DNA from 3 places in the Janthinobacterium sp. SUN211 genome. Region 3 is predicted to be linked to each of the others. Evidence: predicted binding sites of a transcription regulator. Region 3 holds the regulator's gene; each other region holds the start of a gene.
What was found. Region 3 encodes sigma-54, which starts transcription at its own class of promoters, with help from an activator protein. Its sites were predicted from a motif close to TGGCANGNAANCTGCTTT; they were not measured.

Region 1 (5,542 bases), on a different contig from region 3:
CGGTCCACGCCCGGGTGGCACAGCCAGCTTTTCGCGCTCGACACGAGACGGATCGGCGTGGTGGCGCCGCGGCTGCGGGCCATTTCGCCGACGACGAACGGCGCTTCCGCTTCCTCGGTAACCCAGGGCAGGGCCAGGTCGCCCGCCGCCACTTCATCGGCGTGCGGCAGGTAGACGAACGACGGCAGCAGCGACAATTCTTCGATGGTGCCCGGCGCCGACAGCTGCGGCACTTTCAGCACGCCATGGCTGGACTTTTCGCCGTCGCTCTCGACCAGGTTAACATACGACAGGGCGCTGTGGGTGGTGCCCAGGTCGATGCCGATGGCGTAGCGCGGGCTTGGGTTGGCTTGAACGTTCACAGTTCCACCTCGGCTGGCGCCAGGATGGCCGCGTCGTGCTGCTCGCTCAGTTTCGGCAGGCGCACGCTGGACGCGCGCCAGCCGCGGTGGCTGAGGGTGCCCGTGTACGGCGCGGAACCGACCACGTTGCCCGTCAGGCGTACTTGCGCGGAATCAAAGCCTTCCTGCAGCACGATGCGGCTGCCTTCGGCTTCCTGGCGCACGGCCTCGATGGTGAAATACTCGCGCATGACCTTGGCGCAGCCTTCATGTACGACGCGGGCGGCCGCGCCGATGTCGGCATCGGCATGGCTGCCCAGGTTTTCCTGGGTAAAGTCGATCAATCGCGCTTCGCGTTGCAGCAGGGCCAGCAATTGCAGGGCCGCATCGGGCGTGGCTTCCTTCAAAATGACGGGCGCGGCGGCCGGCGTCGGCACGGGGGCGGGCGCCGGAGCCGGGGCCACTGGCGCCACCGGGGAGGCTTCGGGCAAGGACAGCTTTTCCACGCGGGCCGCATAGGCGGCGTCCGACAGGGTGCTGAAGAAGGCGCCGAAAGCCAGCGGGACTCGGCGCCAGAACGATGGGTGGGACGATGAAGTGCTCATAGGGAACTCGTTTCTCTGATCTGTAGGGAGGCGTCGGCGGCGGGGGCCGCTTCGCAAGGTAGTGCCATGTGCGGGGCCAACAGGGCCGGCTGCGTTTGCCCGCATGATACCAGCTACCGGGCCGCCGCCAAAGTCGCCGCCCCCCAGGCAGGCAGGCCGAAGCGTGGATTTTCTTTGTTCCTGCGCAAGGAAACGTTCGATTTCGTGCCGCTTCGACTAGAATCGCGCATTATCTTTTTGCATGACCTCGATGCCATGTCTACCGACTTTTCCCTGTACTTAGCCAGCAGCACTTACATCGACAGCGACCATCCGGCCGTGCGCGCCAGGGCGACCGCACTGGCGGAGGGCGCGGTGGGCGACGCCGCGATCGCGGCCCGCTGCTTTGCCTTCGTGCGCGACGAGGTCGCCCACAGCTGGGACTACCGGTGCAATCCCGTCACCTGCCGCGCGTCCGACGTCTTGCAGCATGGCACGGGCTACTGCTATGCGAAGAGCCATCTGCTGGCCGCGCTGCTGCGCGCCAACGGTATTCCTGCCGGCCTGTGCTACCAGCGCCTGGCCGTGGGCGAGGTGGGGCCGCCGTTCTGCCTGCATGGCTTGAATGCCGTGTATCTGCAAGAGTTTGGCTGGTACCGCATCGATGCGCGCGGAAACAAACCCGGCGTCGACGCGGCGTTTGTGCCGCCACGGGAACAGCTGGCCTTTCCCGTGCTGGCGCCCGAAGAGCGCGACTTGCCGGAAATCTGGCCGGAACCGTTGCCGCAGGTGGTGGCGTCCTTGACTTGCCATGCGACCGTGCAGGATGTGGCGGCGCACTTGCCCGATATCGAATTGTTGCCGCTGCAAAAATAATCCAAAGAAAGAAATCATGAAAAAAATATCCATATGCCTGTTTGGACTGTTGCTGCTGGCCGGCTGCGGCAGCAAGGGCGAGAGCGGCGGGCAATCGAGCGCCGCGCGTCTCGATGGCAAGGAAAAGGGCAGCGAGTTTCTTGCCTATGAGCATAATGTCAGCGTCGATACGCACGAAGCGCAAGTGCGTCCCCTGTATGAAAAAGTGGTCGCCGCCTGCAAGGCCGATACGGAAAACGGCTGCCTGCTGCTCGATTCCAGCGTCGACAGCGGCCGCTACGTGCATGCGCGCATCAGCATGCGCGCCAAGCCGGCCGGCATCAAGAAGCTGGTCGCGCTGGTCGCGGCCGAAGGCGACGTCACCAGCCAGGGCACCAAGGTGGAAGACCTGGGCCGTCCGGTGCTCGACAGCAAGAAACGCCTGGAAATGCTCAAGCAATACCAGGCGCAGCTGCAAGACCTGGAAAAGCGCTCGGGCACCAACGTCGATGCCCTCATCAAGGTGACCAAGGAGCTGGCCACCGTGCAAGTGGAGCTGGAGCAGGCGACGGCCGCCAACGCGCTGTTGATGCAGCGCATCGATACGGACTTGTTGAACGTGGCCATCAGCGCCGAAGGCAAGCAATCGTTCTGGCGGCCCGTCAAGCGCGCGCTGGGCAATTTCACGGAAAACCTGTCGGAAGGCGTGGCCAACGCCATCACGGCCATGGCCTACATCCTGCCGTGGCTGATCGCTTTCGTGCTGCTGTTCCCGCTGGGCCGCAAGGGCTGGCGCCGTTTGCGCGGCATCAAGCGCTAGGCGCGCGCCGCAGACGTGAACAGGGCCTGCGCGCGGCAGGCCCTGGAACGGCGTCACATGCTTGCCGCGCGGCTTGATCAGGCGCTGCGGTTCGCCGGGTTGGCAGACACGACTTCGGCCGCTTTTTTCGGACGTTTCTTGATATTGCTGCCCGTACTGCCTTCATCGTCGACCTTGACCTGGCTCGTGCTTACGCCGCCCGCCGGGGCCGTAGGTGCGGCACATGCGCTCAACAGCAACAGGGCGCACACGCCCGCGATCATATTTTTCATGAGTGAACTACCTAAGTGAGTTAAGTAAAGGGAAAGAAGCAAGTGCCACGCTGATTTCAGTTTACTTACGCCGCCAAGCAATGCGACATAAGAGAGTCACATCTTAGTGCGCTTATCAAGAAAGCTCAATTATTTTTTAGGTAATTGCATTATTGGCATTTCCTCGCCGTTTTTCCTGGAGAGGGCCCCCCCCCCCGGATTCCCCAGGAAGTGGCGCTGCCGCACCAAAACGGTGGGCCGCGCGCCACCCTTGCCGCCCAGTCCCCGCAACTCCAGGGCAATGTGCCTGGCATGCATTCTGCTTTAACAACATCGCAGGCCCAGCTCGACCCCCACGAACCCATCACAGGAGTCCCCATGTCACGACGCATCATCCTGAAAGCCGCCGCCGCCGGCGCACTGGCCCTGGCCACGTCCACTTATATGCAGGCAGCCCTGGCCGCCGACACGATCAAGGTGGGCATTTTGCACTCCCTGTCGGGCACCATGGCCATTTCCGAAACGTCGCTCAAGGATGTGGCGCTGATGACGATTGCCGAGATCAATGCCAAAGGCGGCGTGCTGGGCAAGAAGCTGGAAGCCATCGTCGTCGATCCCGCGTCGAACTGGCCCTTGTTTGCGGAAAAAGCGCGCCAGCTGGTAGCGCAGGATAAAGTGGCTGTCGTGTTCGGTTGCTGGACGTCCGTGTCGCGCAAGTCGGTGTTGCCCGTATTCAAGGAACTCAACAGCCTGCTGTTTTACCCGGTGCAATACGAGGGCGAGGAGCTGGAAAAGAATGTGTTCTATACGGGCGCCGCGCCGAACCAGCAGGCGATACCCGCCGTGGAATACCTGATGAGCAAGGATGGCGGCGGCGCCAAGCGCTTTGTGCTGCTGGGCACGGATTACGTGTATCCGCGCACCACCAACAAGATCCTGCGCGCCTTCCTGAAAAGCAAAGGTGTCAAGGATAGCGACATCAGCGAGGTCTACACGCCGTTCGGCCATGCCGACTATCAAACCATCGTCGCCAACATCAAGAAGTTTTCCACGGGCGGCAAGACGGCCGTCATTTCCACCATCAATGGCGATTCCAACGTGCCGTTCTACAAGGAACTGGGCAATGCAGGCTTGAAAGCCACGGACGTGCCCGTCGTCGCGTTTTCCGTGGGCGAGGAAGAGTTGCGCGGCATCGATACCAAGCCGCTGCTCGGTCATCTGGCGGCCTGGAATTATTTCGAATCCGTCAAGAATCCCGTGAATACAGCCTTCATCAAGCAGTGGAAGGCGTATGCGGTGGCGCAAAAGCTGCCGAACGCGGGGTCGGTGGTGGCGAACGACCCAATGGAAGCGACCTATGTCGGCATCCACATGTGGGCGCAAGCCGTGGAAAAGGCGAAATCGACGGAGACGGACAAGGTGATCGCCGCCATGGCGGGCCAGAGCGTCAAGGCGCCATCGGGCTTTACCCTGACCATGGATGCCACGAATCACCACTTGCACAAGCCCGTGATGATCGGCGAAATCAAGGCCGATGGGCAATTCAATGTCGTGTGGAAAACCAAGGAAGCAATACGCGCCCAGCCGTGGAGCCCGTTTATCAAGGGCAATGAGGGCAAGCAAAAGCTGTAAAAGCTACGCCGGCGCCATCGGGCCATGCGTCCGGTGGCGCCGACCATCAACGCTTTCCCGGGATATCAATGAGGCTATTCACATCGCTGCTGGTCTTCGCCTGCCTGTGCCTGTCGTCCATGGCGCAGGCTGCCATCCCTCCCGACCTGCTCAAGCCGCTGGCCGGCGATGACCCTGACGCCCGTGTCGCCGCTGTCGCGCAGATCGCCGCCCTTGCCACGCCCGAGGCCGCCCGTGTGCTGCAAGCCTTGCAGGACGACGCGTTGTACGCCACGCCCGACGGCAAGGTGTACATCGTCGACGGCGAGCAGGCGCTTGACCCGGCGCTCGGCAAGAGCGTGCCGCTGCCGGACGGCATCGATGGCGTGATGGTCAACAACCGCTTGCGCTCGGCCGTGGCAGGCGCCTTGTCGGGGCTGAAACTGCTGGCGCCGGAACGGGCCGAACGGCTGGCGGCCGCGCAAGCGTTGCAAAAGGCGGTTGATCCCGCGCAGCTTCCCTTGATCCGCGCGGCGCTGGCGCAGGAAAACGATGCGGAAATTACACAGATATTGCAGGTGCTGATCGCCAGCGCCAACCTGCATGCGCCCGACGCCGCCACGCGCAAGGCCGCCGTGCAGGCGCTGGCCGGCAGCAGCGATGCGCGCCTGCTGCCCGTGCTGCAAGCCATGCTGGAGAAAGGGCCAGATGGCAAGGCCGGCGAGCCGGACGAGGCCGTGCAACTGGCCGCCATCGAGACCATGCGCCAGATCAAGGGACGAGTGGCGCGCATGGAGTTCGCCGGCAATGTGTTTTACGGCATTTCGCTGGGCAGCGTGCTGCTGCTGGCGGCCCTGGGCCTGGCCATCACGTTCGGCTTGATGGGCATCATCAACATGGCGCATGGCGAACTGCTGATGATAGGCGCTTACACGACGTATCTGTGCCAGCTGTTTTTCCGCCACTTCCTGCCCGGCGCGCAAGACTGGTATTTGCTGACCGCCTTGCCTGCCGCTTTTTTCGTCTCCGGCCTGGTGGGCGTAGTGCTGGAACGCACGGTGATCCGCTGGCTGTATGGCC
Region 2 (5,542 bases), on a different contig from region 3:
GGTTTGCGCCAAGGTCAGTCCCAGCCCGCTGCCGCCTTCCCTGCCCGACACCAGCGGGTAGAAAATCCGGTCGCGGATCTGGGGTGCGATGCCCGGTCCATTGTCAATGATATGCAAGTCTAATGCCAGGCCGTAACGGACCTTGGCCAGGGTCACCTGGCGCGCCACGCGCGTCTTGAAAATCAGCTCCGCATCGCCCGCCTCGATGCGCTCGGCCAGGGCCTGCGCCGCGTTGTGCGCGATATTGAGCACGGTCTGTATCAATTGTTCCTTGTCGCCGCGAAACTCGGGGATCGAAGCATCGTAATCGCGCGCAATGATCAGGCCGCTGGGGAATTCGGCCAGGATCAGGCTGCGGACCCTTTCGCACACTTCGTGGATATTCACGTCGCCCACGATGTGCGGACGGCGGTGCGGCGCCAGCAGGCGGTCGACCAGGGTTTGCAGGCGGTCCGCTTCCTTGATGATGACTTGCGTGTATTCGCGCAGTTCGCTCAGGTGCAGGGCCGGCAATTCCAGTTCCAGCAGCTGGGCCGCGCCGCGGATGCCGCCCAGCGGGTTCTTGATTTCATGCGCCAGGTTGCGGATCAGCTCCTTGTTGACCTGGCTCTGGTCGAGGATGCGCTCCTCGCGGTCGAGCTTTAACTGCTGCACGTTCTCGCGCAGCTCGATCAGCACGCCGTCGCGCGGCGCGTCGAGCGCGCTGACGATGCTGTGCACGCGCAGCGGCTCGCGCCCCAGGCGCTCCAGGCTCAGGTCCTGGCGCAGGTCGGAAAACTTGTGTTCGAGCGCCTGCGCGCAAATGCCGGCCAGCTCGTCGGGATTGAGGAACAGCGCCGTCAGTTTTTGCCGCGACAGGGCTTTCAGGGAACTTTCCAGCAGGTTTTCCGCCGCCGCGTTGGCGTAGCTGATGCGGCCGTCGCCATCGAGCAGGATCACGGCCGAGGCCAGCAAATCAAGGCCGGCCAGGTGGGCGGGACGGCTGGAATGGTTGTCTAGTGTCATGTGCTTTACCGGATATTCGCGATCTCGCGTTTCAGGGCCTCGACGTTTTGCTGTGTCCGGCTAATGTTGTCCTTCAACTGCGCCACTCTTTCCTGGTATTTCGCGTAGTTGCGCTCATTGCCCTGGCGCTCGGGCTGGCCGCCGTTAAATTCCAGGCGCTGCGCCGCCAGTTTCTGCTCTTCGCTGCGCAATTCGTCCTGCAGGATCTGGCGCCGGTCCAGGTCGCGCGCGCGCTGCTCGGCGCCATCGACCTTGGGAAACGCGCCGGCGGCAGGCGCCGCGGTGGCCGCTGCCTGCAGGGCAGGCCGTACCGGCGCACCGGCCAGCGGCGCCGTCCTGCGTGGCGGCTCCGTCATGGCGCCCGGCAAATCGAGCAGCTGGCAATGTTTGCCAGCACTCCTGTCCGTGTACGTCTTGTGTCCTTGCGCATCGGCGCACACATACAGCTGCCCGTGCGCCTGTGCCGCCGCGCCCAGCAATCCTGCCATCAGCGCCATTCTGTAATGCTTGGTCAATCTTCACTCCTGTCGGCTCGTGCCGCATCGTTCCTGGGCCGACTATACAACACCGCACTGTCACCGCCTTGGCGCCTTGCATAAAAAAACGCGGGCAAGACCATCGCCTCACCCGCGTTTTTTATTCACCACCGGCACATTGCCGGCGTGGCGCCATTACAGCGAGTAGTACATGTCGAACTCGGCAGGATGCGTGGTCATGCGCATGCGCTGTACGTCCTGCATTTTCAGTTCCAGGTAAGCGTCGATCATGGAATCGCTGAACACGCCGCCACGGGTCAGGAACTCGCGGTCCTTGTCCAGGGCTTCCAGTGCTTCTTCCAGCGAAGCGCACACGGTCGGGATCAGTGCATCTTCTTCCGGCGGCAGATGGTACAGATCTTTCGAGGCGGCTTCGCCCGGATGGATCTTGTTGGCAACGCCGTCCAGGCCGGCCATCAGCAGTGCGGCGAAGCACAGGTACGGGTTCGCCAGTGGATCCGGGAAGCGCGCTTCGACGCGGCGGCCTTTTGGATTGGCCACGTGCGGGATACGGATCGAGGCGGAACGGTTTTTCGCCGAGTACGCCAGTTTCACTGGAGCTTCGTAGCCTGGTACCAGACGCTTGTACGAGTTGGTGCCCGGATTCGTGATCGCGTTCAGTGCCTTGGCGTGCTTGATGATGCCGCCGATGTAGTACAGGGCGAAATCGGACAGGCCGGCATAGCCGTCGCCGGCGAACAGGTTTTTGCCATCTTTCCATACGGATTGATGCACGTGCATGCCCGAACCGTTGTCGCCAACGATAGGTTTCGGCATGAAGGTGGCGGTCTTGCCATAGCTGTGCGCCACGTTCCACACCACATATTTCAGGTTTTGCGTCCAGTCGGCGCGCTCGACCAGGGTCGAGAACTTGGTGCCGATTTCATTTTGACCGGCGCCGGCCACTTCGTGATGATGTACCTCAACCGGGATGCCCAGCGATTCCAAGATCAGGCACATTTCCGAACGCATGTCCTGGAAGCTGTCCACTGGTGGCACTGGGAAATAGCCGCCCTTGACGGTAGGACGGTGGCCGCTGTTGCCGCCTTCGATGTCCTTGCCGGTCGACCACGAACCTTCGTCCGAACCGATCTTGACGAAGCAGCCCGACATGTCGATCTTCCAGCGCACGCTGTCGAAGATGAAGAATTCCGGCTCAGGGCCGAAGTAGGCGGTGTCGCCCATGCCCGACGATTTCAGATAGGCTTCGGCGCGTTTCGCGATCGAGCGCGGGTCGCGGTCGTAGCCCTTGCCGTCCGACGGTTCGATCACGTCGCACTGCATGAACAGGGTCGTTTCTTCCATGAACGGGTCGATATTGGCCGTGTTTGGATCCGGCAACAAGATCATGTCGGACGCTTCAATGCCTTTCCAGCCAGCGATCGAAGAACCGTCAAAGGCGTGGCCCGACTCGAATTTGTCCATGTCGAAGTGCGACACGGGAACCGTCACGTGCTGCTCTTTACCACGGGTATCGGCAAAGCGGAAATCAACGAATTTGACTTCGTTTTCTTCTACCATCTTCAAGACTTCTGCGGCTGTCATTGCCATGCGTATCTCCTAAATGAATGTGGGGTGAGCCGACCTTAGTGCGTCTGGGCTGATGAAGCGAAGCAAACATTGCGTGCCACCAAAACTCATAAGGATCATAGCAGATTCCATGCCAGCTCCCGGAGCCCCCTGGTGCCGGCAACAAAATGACTGCCATCCCCGTGAAAGTTTTCCTGCCCGCGATTTTGACACGCGTTTGCGTCAAATCAAGAATGCACTAAGCAAGTGCAAAAAACGAAGAACGCACCATTATCGTGCATTTTGTGCGGATTACCGAAAAATGCCTCCTTGTGGTGCATGCGCCGTGCACCATGGATTCCCGTTTGCGGGGCGCGGACGGCGCACTATAATCGTACACACACCTGCCCACTTTCATCGAGGACGCCATGACCACCGCCGCCGACATCCTGACCACCGCCCGCAGCCGGGCCAATGAAGGTACGCCGTATGCCGGCGCCGTCACGCCGCAGGAAGCGTATGACTTGCTGCAAGGCGATGCCGCCGTCAAGCTCATCGATGTGCGCACGACTGCCGAGCGCGACTGGGTGGGCCGGGTCGACATCGCCGATACCCAGCATGGTGCGGTGCAGTGGGCCACGTATCCGGGCGGCGTGCCGAATCCCGACTTCCTCGCACAACTGGCGGCCCAGACCGGCAAGGATGAGGTGCTGCTGTTCCTGTGCCGCTCCGGCGTGCGTTCGCGCCATGCGGCCAAGCTGGCGACCGAACACGGCTATATCAACTGCTTCGACATCCTCGAAGGCTTCGAGGGCGACAAGGACGCCGACGGCCACCGCAAGCAGATCGGCGGCTGGTGCAAGGCGGGCTTGCCGTGGCTGGGCGCCTGACGCTGGCCGCCGAATTATCTGAACAGTGTTTGATCTGGCGGGCCACCATGCGGTCCGCCATCGGCTACAACCATCCATGTGCGCCCGCTTTTGCCACGCCGGACGACGACCTGGCGCTGGCCCGCAAACGCCACAAGGAATTGACATGAACGCCACCGCTCCCCACCTCGGCAGCAGTCTCGACGACTTCCTCAAGGAAGAAGGCATCTTTGAGCAAACGCAAACCCGCGCCATCAAGGAAGTGATCGCGTGGCAACTGACGCAGGCCATGCAGGAACAATCGCTGTCGAAGACGCGCATGGCGGCGCTGCTGCAGACGAGCCGTTCGCAACTCGACCGCCTGCTCGACCCCAGCAGCGACGTGACCCTCTCCACCCTGGAACGGGCCGCCGCGCTGCTCGGGCGCAAGCTGTCGATCACCCTCGTTTAAGCGGGTTAAGCGCTCAGGCCGGCTCGGCCGCCTCCGCGGCCGGATGCTCGCCCATCAGAGTCAATATGCGCTTGCGCACGAAATTGATGTGGCTGCGCAAGCCATACAAGCCATCGGCAAACGACAGGGGAATCGATATCTGGTTGACCATTTCCTCGATCTGGTCGAGCCGTTTCAATTGTTCCGCATACACGTGCGCGCGCTGCCCTTCCGGCACGTCTTCCAGCGCCTGCTCCACCGTGCGCAGCTGGCCATACCAGCGGTACACGCGCGAACGGATGCGCCACACGTACAGGGGCGGCACGACGCGCGACAGGGGCAGGATCAGGGCGCCCAGCGCCACCACCAGCACCCACATGCGGTCAAAGAAATTGGCCAGCCAGAAACTCATGTAACGCTGCAACACGGGCGCGCCATCCTTGTAGAATTTCAACGCTTCCGGCGCCACGGGAATTTCCGTGTAGCGCGCGGACGGGAACTGCCCCTGCTGCTGGAACCAGCCCGTGCCGCCATGGATCCCGGCCGCCGCCTGCACGAACAGGTCGACCAGGGCCGGATGCAAGTCTTCGCGCGCGACCAGGGTGGCCGTCGGTGCGATCAGGTGATAATCCTGCGCGGGAATGTTTTGCCCCAGGTCGACGATGCCACGCGGCAAAACGACATGCGTGAGGAAAGGCAGGCGCCGCGTGTACGCCTCCGCTTGCGAAAAATCAAACAGCTTGATGCCCGGCGTTTGCAGCAGCATCTGGATCAGCGGCGCTTCCGGCGCCGAGCTGAACACGAGACCGTCGATGCGCCCTTCCAGCAGTTCCACCGTGGCGGGCGTGTTCTGCAAGTCGCTCACCGTCAGTTCCTTGGCTTCCACGCCATTGACGGACAGCAACTGCCGGAACAGGCCGGGCACGCCCGTGCCTTCCGGCCCCAGGTTGATCTTCATGCCCTTCAATTGCGTCAGCTCCGTCACGGCCTTGTCTTCGCGCATGAACAGCCAGACGGGTTCCGTAAACAGGCTGCCCAGGGAGATGAGGCCATGGCGCTCGGCATCTTCGTGTTCCGTCGAGCCACTTTGCACGAAGGCGATATCGGTCTTGCCCGCATTCAAACGCTGCAGGTTTTCCTGCGAGCCCAGCGACGGCTGCAAGGTCACCTTGATGCCGTGCCTGGCCAGGGTG
Region 3 (5,542 bases):
CCGATATTGACTTCCGGCATGGCCATGCGCGTGCGGCCCGTCACGATGCGCAAGCGGTTGCCTGGCCCGGCTTGCGCCACACCCATGCCGCCGCCCATCACCACGCCATCCATCACGGCGATATACGGTTTCGGGTAGAAATGAATTAAATGATTTAAAGCATATTCTTCCGTAAAGAAATCTTCCAGCAGGGCGCTGCCGCCTTGCGGCGTGGCCAGACCCGCATCGTAAAAGAAACGGATGTCGCCACCGGCGCACAGGGCTTTGTCGCTGCTGGAGCGGATCACGACGGCGTCCACCTGCGGATCGTCGCGCCAGGCCAGCAGGGCCGCGCTCAGGGCGCGCACCATCTCCAGCGACAGGGAATTCAAGGCTTTCGGACGGTCGAGCACGATGTGCCCGGTGCGGTTGCGGATGGAAGTCTGGACGAAGTCGCTCATGGCAGGCAGGAAAGAAGTGGAAGTGCGAATATTCTAATGCCTGCGCGGGGAACATTGCGTTCCGCTGGGCGCAAAAAAGGGCGCAATGTGCGCCCTTAGTTGATCACAACTGCTGGAAGCGGGTGGCCTTAGACGGCGACGACGGCTTCTTCCTCGGAGTTGTCTGGCAGATGCTTGATCGCCTCTTTACCGTGCCCTTGCACTTTGGTTTTGTATTTCATCACTTGCCTATCGAGCTTGTCGATCAGGGTATCGATCGCGGCGTACAGGTCGTGCGCCAAGCTTTCCACATAGACAGTCTTGCCGCTCAAACGCAGGTTGACTTCAGCCTTTTGACGTTTTTCTTTCTCTTTGAGGTTATCCACGGTCAGAATCACGGCGATATCGATGACTTGATCGAAATGACGTTTCACGCGCTCCAGCTTCGTTTGTACGTATTCACGGATGGCTGGTGTCACTTCGAGATGATGTCCGCTGATGGTGAGATTCATACACACTCCTAAAGATGATCGGGTTCGTGCGGTCCATCCTATCCGGCCCGCAGAGGAACCGAAAAAAACTTACAAACACTTACGCAGGCTCACTGGCGGAATTTTTAATGCTTCCCGGTATTTGGCAACAGTACGTCGCGCAATCACCATGCCTTGTTCCCCCAGCATGTCCGCAATCTTACTGTCGGATAAAGGATTTTTAGGGTCTTCTGCTCCTGTCAGTTGCACGATCAATGCCCGTATCGCCGTCGATGACGCTTCGCCCCCCGCTTCGGTGGCGACGTGGCTACCAAAGAAATATTTCAACTCGAACATGCCGTGCGGGGTCAGCATGTACTTTTGAGTTGTTACCCGCGAGATAGTACTCTCGTGTAAACCCAGTGTATCAGCTATTTCACGGAGCACAAGGGGGCGCATGGCAACGGCCCCATGCGAGAAAAAGTTCTTTTGTCTTTCTACTATCGCCTGCGCCACACGCAGGATCGTGTCGAAGCGCTGGCGCATATTCTTGATCAGCCACTTGGCTTCCTGCAACTGTGCGCCCATGGCGCCCTCCCCCTTGCCTTGCTTGAGCAAGTTGGCGTACATGGCGTTGACGCGCAGGCGCGGCATGACGTCGTTGTTCAGGGTGACTTGCCAGCCATTGCGCGCGCGCTTGACGACGACGTCGGGCACCACGTAATCGGAGACGTCCGAGGCGAACACGGCGCCCGGATGCGGATTGCACTGGCGAATCACCGTCTGCGCTTCGCGCAAGTCTTCATCGTCGCAATCGAGGGCTTTTTTCAGCTTGTTGAAATCGCGCTGGGCAAACCAGGCCAGGTGCTTTTCCACGATCACGAGGGCCATACGCCGCGTCACCATGGCGATGTGCGGCAAGCGCTTGATTTGCAGGGCCAGGCATTCGGACGCATTGCGCGCGCCCACGCCCGGCGGATCGAAACTTTGCAGCAGCGACAAGGCCGTGCGCATCTCGTCGGCGTCGATTTCCAGCTCTTCCGGCAGGCGCGCCAGGATGTCGTCGAGCGACTCTTCCAGGTAGCCATTGTCGTCCAGCGCGTCGATGATCAGTTCGACCAGTGCGCGGTCGCGCAATTCGAGCACCGTCACGCGCATCTGCTCCATCAAGTGTTCGCGCAGGGTGCAGTGATGGGCCTCCAATTGCGGACGCGAATCTTCGTCGTCGGGCGCCTTGCCCCGGCTCGCCTCGCTCCAGTCGCTGTCGCCGCCATCCGCGGCGACCGGGCTGTCGCCCCCCTCGCCGTCAAACGCTTCCGCTTCGGCCGGCGCTGCGGGCGCCTCCTGGCCTGGCGGCTGGGGCGGCGCTTCGGCCGGCGCGGCCGTGGAACTCAAGGCCCCGTCGGACAGCAGGCGCAGCGAGCGGTCGAGCGGATCATCGAGGCGTTCGAGCAAAGGATTGTCCGTCAGCAATTGCTCTAATTCCTGGTGCAATTCCAGGGTAGACAATTGCAACAGGCGTATCGATTGCTGCAACTGCGGCGTCAGTGCCAGGTGCTGCGAAGTGCGCAGCTGCAATGATTGTTTCATTGGCTTACATGCGGAAGTGTTCGCCCAGATAGACCCGGCGTACCGACTCGTTCGCGATGATGTCGTCGGGGCGTCCCGACGCCAGCACCGAGCCCTGGTTGATGATGTAGGCACGGTCGCAAATACCCAGCGTCTCGCGCACATTATGATCGGTAATCAGCACGCCGATATTGCGCTCCTTCAAGAAACGCACGATGCGCTGGATCTCGATCACGGCGATCGGATCGACGCCGGCGAACGGCTCGTCGAGCAGCACGAAACGGGGATCGGTGGCCAGCGCGCGGGCGATTTCCACGCGGCGGCGTTCGCCACCGGACAGGGACAGCGCCTGGTTCTCGCGCAGCTTTTCAATCTGCAGGTCGGCCAGCAATTTATCCAGCCGTTCCTCGATCTCGGCCTTCGTCAGCGGACGGCCTTCGACGGTCTGGATTTCCAGCACGGCGCGGATATTGTCTTCCACCGTCAGCTTGCGGAAGACGGACGCTTCCTGCGGCAGGTAGGACAGGCCCATCTGTGCGCGGCGGTGGATCGGCAGGCTGGAGATATCCACGCCGCTGATATCGATGCTGCCGCCATCGGACGGCACCAGGCCGACGATCATGTAGAACGAGGTGGTCTTGCCGGCGCCGTTCGGGCCCAGCAAGCCCACCACTTCGCCGCATTCGACTTGCAGCGAGACATCATGCACGACTTGCCGCTTGCCATAGGTTTTTTGCAGCCCGCGAACGATCAGGGTGCTGCCGCAACGTGTATTTTCCATTATTTCTTTCCTGGCGCGGGCGTGGCCGGCGCTTTCTCCGCTGCCGGCGCCTTGGTCTTCGGCTGGATCACCATGCGCACGCTGCCGCCATCGGCGGTGCTGGTGCCGCTGTTGGAATTTTCCATCGCAAATTCTTCCTTGCGGCTGTCATACGAGATGAAGGCGCCGTTGGCCACATCGGTGACTTTCGCCCCTTCCAGGCGCGTCAGCTTGGCTCTGGAAAACAGTTTCACCACTTCCGTCTTGTTGTCGTATTCCACGCGCTCCGCTTCGCCTTCGACCCACAGGTCGCCCGCGCCATCGCGCTTCTGGCGGAAGGTCGCGAGCTTGCCGGGATCGGCCCAGAAGGTGATGAACTGGTAGCCTTGCGGGTCTTCCGTGATCAGGGCCCGGCCCGCCTTCATGGTCAGGGTACCCTTGACCAGCACGACGTCACCCGTCAGGGTGCGCACCTGCTTGATGTCATCGACGTGGCCGCTGCGTGCCGTGATGACGGCTTCCTTCTCGGAATCGGCCTTCTCGGCATGCGCCACGCCCATGATGGCCAGCGAAAATACGGTCAACAGCAAGATGTTCTTCATAATATGGTTTCCTTGTTTCATTCTGTCATTTTGCCGCCGCGGCCGGGCGCGGTTTCGGCGGGAGGACCATGCGCAGCGCATTCTGCACTTCCACCACGCCGGTGGCGTTATTCGCCTTCATGCCGACGCCATTGATGCGCGAGGCGCCCGTCAGGATATCGACAGGCACATCCGTTTCCATTCTTTCCTCGTCCGGAAACACCGTCAGCGCTTCCGTCTTGACCGTCAGGTTCTGCGCCTTCGGACTGGCCACGCGGTCGATCACGACCTTGCGGTGCAGTTGCAGCCGGGTATTATCCTGGTCGATATGCGCCAGTTCCGCATTCATGTTCATCGGCGGCATGCCTGGCGTGAGCTTGCGCACGAAGGGCTGGTCGATATCGGACGAGTCGTCCAGCGGATAATGCGTGAGCTTGGTGCCCGACACGATATAGCTGGGTTTACCCGTCAAATCCATGCGCACCAGGCTGAAATTGGTGATGAAATAGTCAGGTTCATCCAGATGCTTGCTGGCCGTGATGTCCTGGCCATTCTTGTTCATCACCTCGAGCAGCCAAAAGCTGCCCAGCGCGACGACAACCGCGCCCAGCACGGTAAAAATCATGCGCCAGCGATGGGCGCCTCCTGGCTTACGCATAGGGCTTCACTCTTTCAAAGGTCACTGGCGAGGCGGCGCGCCTCACTCCAGGAACGGCGCCATGACGCGCGCATAGTTGTCCTGGGCGCGCAGCAGGAATTCGCAGATCTCGCGCACCGCGCCGCGGCCGCCGCCGGCCTGCGTCACATGGTGCGCCAGACCCTGCGCCTCCGGACGCCCGCCCGGCACGCTGACGGCAAAGCCCACGCGTTTCAGGATGGGCGCGTCGATGACGTCGTCGCCGATATAGCCGCATTGCTCTTCCGTCAAGCCCGTCAGCGCCAGCAATTCGCGAAACGGCGTCAGCTTGTCGTGGCCGCCCTGGTGCACATGGGTAATGCCCAGGTCTTGCGCGCGGCGCGCCGTGATGGCCGAGCGGCGCGCGCTGATGATGGCCGTCTGCACGCCCGATTCCTGCAGCAGCTTGATGCCCAGGCCATCATACACATTAAACGTTTTCATCATCTCGCCGTCCGGGCCGAAATGCAGGCTGCCGTCGGTGAGCACGCCATCGACGTCAAAGATCATCAGTTTGACCTTGGCCGCCCGTGCCAGGTTGTCCGCTACGCTGTCCATCAGATCACCTTCGCTTGCGTCAGATCATGGATATGCAGCGCGCCCACCAGCTTGCCGTCGGCATCGACGACCAGCATCTGGTTGATGCGGAACTGCTCCATCACGGCCACGGCGTCGACGGCCAGGCGTTCGGGCGCGATACTGCGCGGCTGCGCATGCATAACGTCGCGGATCGCCACTTGCGTGAAATCCTGCACGCGCTCGAACATGCGGCGCAGATCGCCATCCGTAAACACGCCCACGGGGCGGTTGTCCGCATCGACGACGGCCGTCATGCCCATGCCTTTCTTCGTCATTTCTTCCAGCGCCTGCAGCAAGGAAGCGTCCACGGGCACCTTGGGTACGCGTTCGCCGCTGCGCATGACGTCATGCACGTGCGTGAGCAAACGGCGGCCCAGGGCGCCGCCCGGGTGCGAGCGGGCGAAATCTTCTTCCTTGAAGCCGCGCAAGTCGAGCAAGGCCACGGCGATCGCGTCGCCCAGGGCCAGGGTGACGGTGGTGCTGGCCGT

Region 1: urtA (urea ABC transporter substrate-binding protein) is a predicted target of sigma-54. The motif match lies at 3,160-3,177, and genes of this name have one in related genera.
Region 2: glnA (type I glutamate--ammonia ligase) is a predicted target of sigma-54. The motif match lies at 3,190-3,207, and genes of this name have one in related genera.

Annotation. Positions count from the first base shown of each region.
Region 1 is NZ_JAPWIC010000002.1:1,169,422-1,174,963, forward strand. It holds gene O3301_RS11095 (Hsp70 family protein) at 1-362, opposite strand, end outside; gene O3301_RS11100 (DUF2760 domain-containing protein) at 359-946, opposite strand; gene O3301_RS11105 (transglutaminase family protein) at 1,202-1,801, shown strand; gene O3301_RS11110 (DUF4349 domain-containing protein) at 1,818-2,600, shown strand; gene O3301_RS11115 (hypothetical protein) at 2,678-2,872, opposite strand; gene urtA (urea ABC transporter substrate-binding protein) at 3,230-4,483, shown strand; gene urtB (urea ABC transporter permease subunit UrtB) at 4,552-5,542, shown strand, end outside.
Region 2 is NZ_JAPWIC010000004.1:474,324-479,865, forward strand. It holds gene glnL (nitrogen regulation protein NR(II)) at 1-1,005, opposite strand, end outside; gene O3301_RS16885 (DUF4124 domain-containing protein) at 1,011-1,493, opposite strand; gene glnA (type I glutamate--ammonia ligase) at 1,677-3,092, opposite strand; gene O3301_RS16895 (rhodanese-like domain-containing protein) at 3,479-3,940, shown strand; gene O3301_RS16900 (hypothetical protein) at 3,925-4,089, shown strand; gene O3301_RS16905 (helix-turn-helix domain-containing protein) at 4,086-4,370, shown strand; gene O3301_RS16910 (TAXI family TRAP transporter solute-binding subunit) at 4,384-5,542, opposite strand, start outside.
Region 3 is NZ_JAPWIC010000003.1:587,024-592,565, reverse strand. It holds gene O3301_RS13930 (enoyl-CoA hydratase/isomerase family protein) at 1-440, opposite strand, end outside; gene hpf (ribosome hibernation-promoting factor, HPF/YfiA family) at 569-931, opposite strand; gene O3301_RS13920 (RNA polymerase factor sigma-54) at 1,001-2,479, opposite strand; gene lptB (LPS export ABC transporter ATP-binding protein) at 2,484-3,239, opposite strand; gene lptA (lipopolysaccharide transport periplasmic protein LptA) at 3,239-3,820, opposite strand; gene lptC (LPS export ABC transporter periplasmic protein LptC) at 3,846-4,457, opposite strand; gene O3301_RS13900 (HAD family hydrolase) at 4,500-5,033, opposite strand; gene O3301_RS13895 (SIS domain-containing protein) at 5,033-5,542, opposite strand, start outside.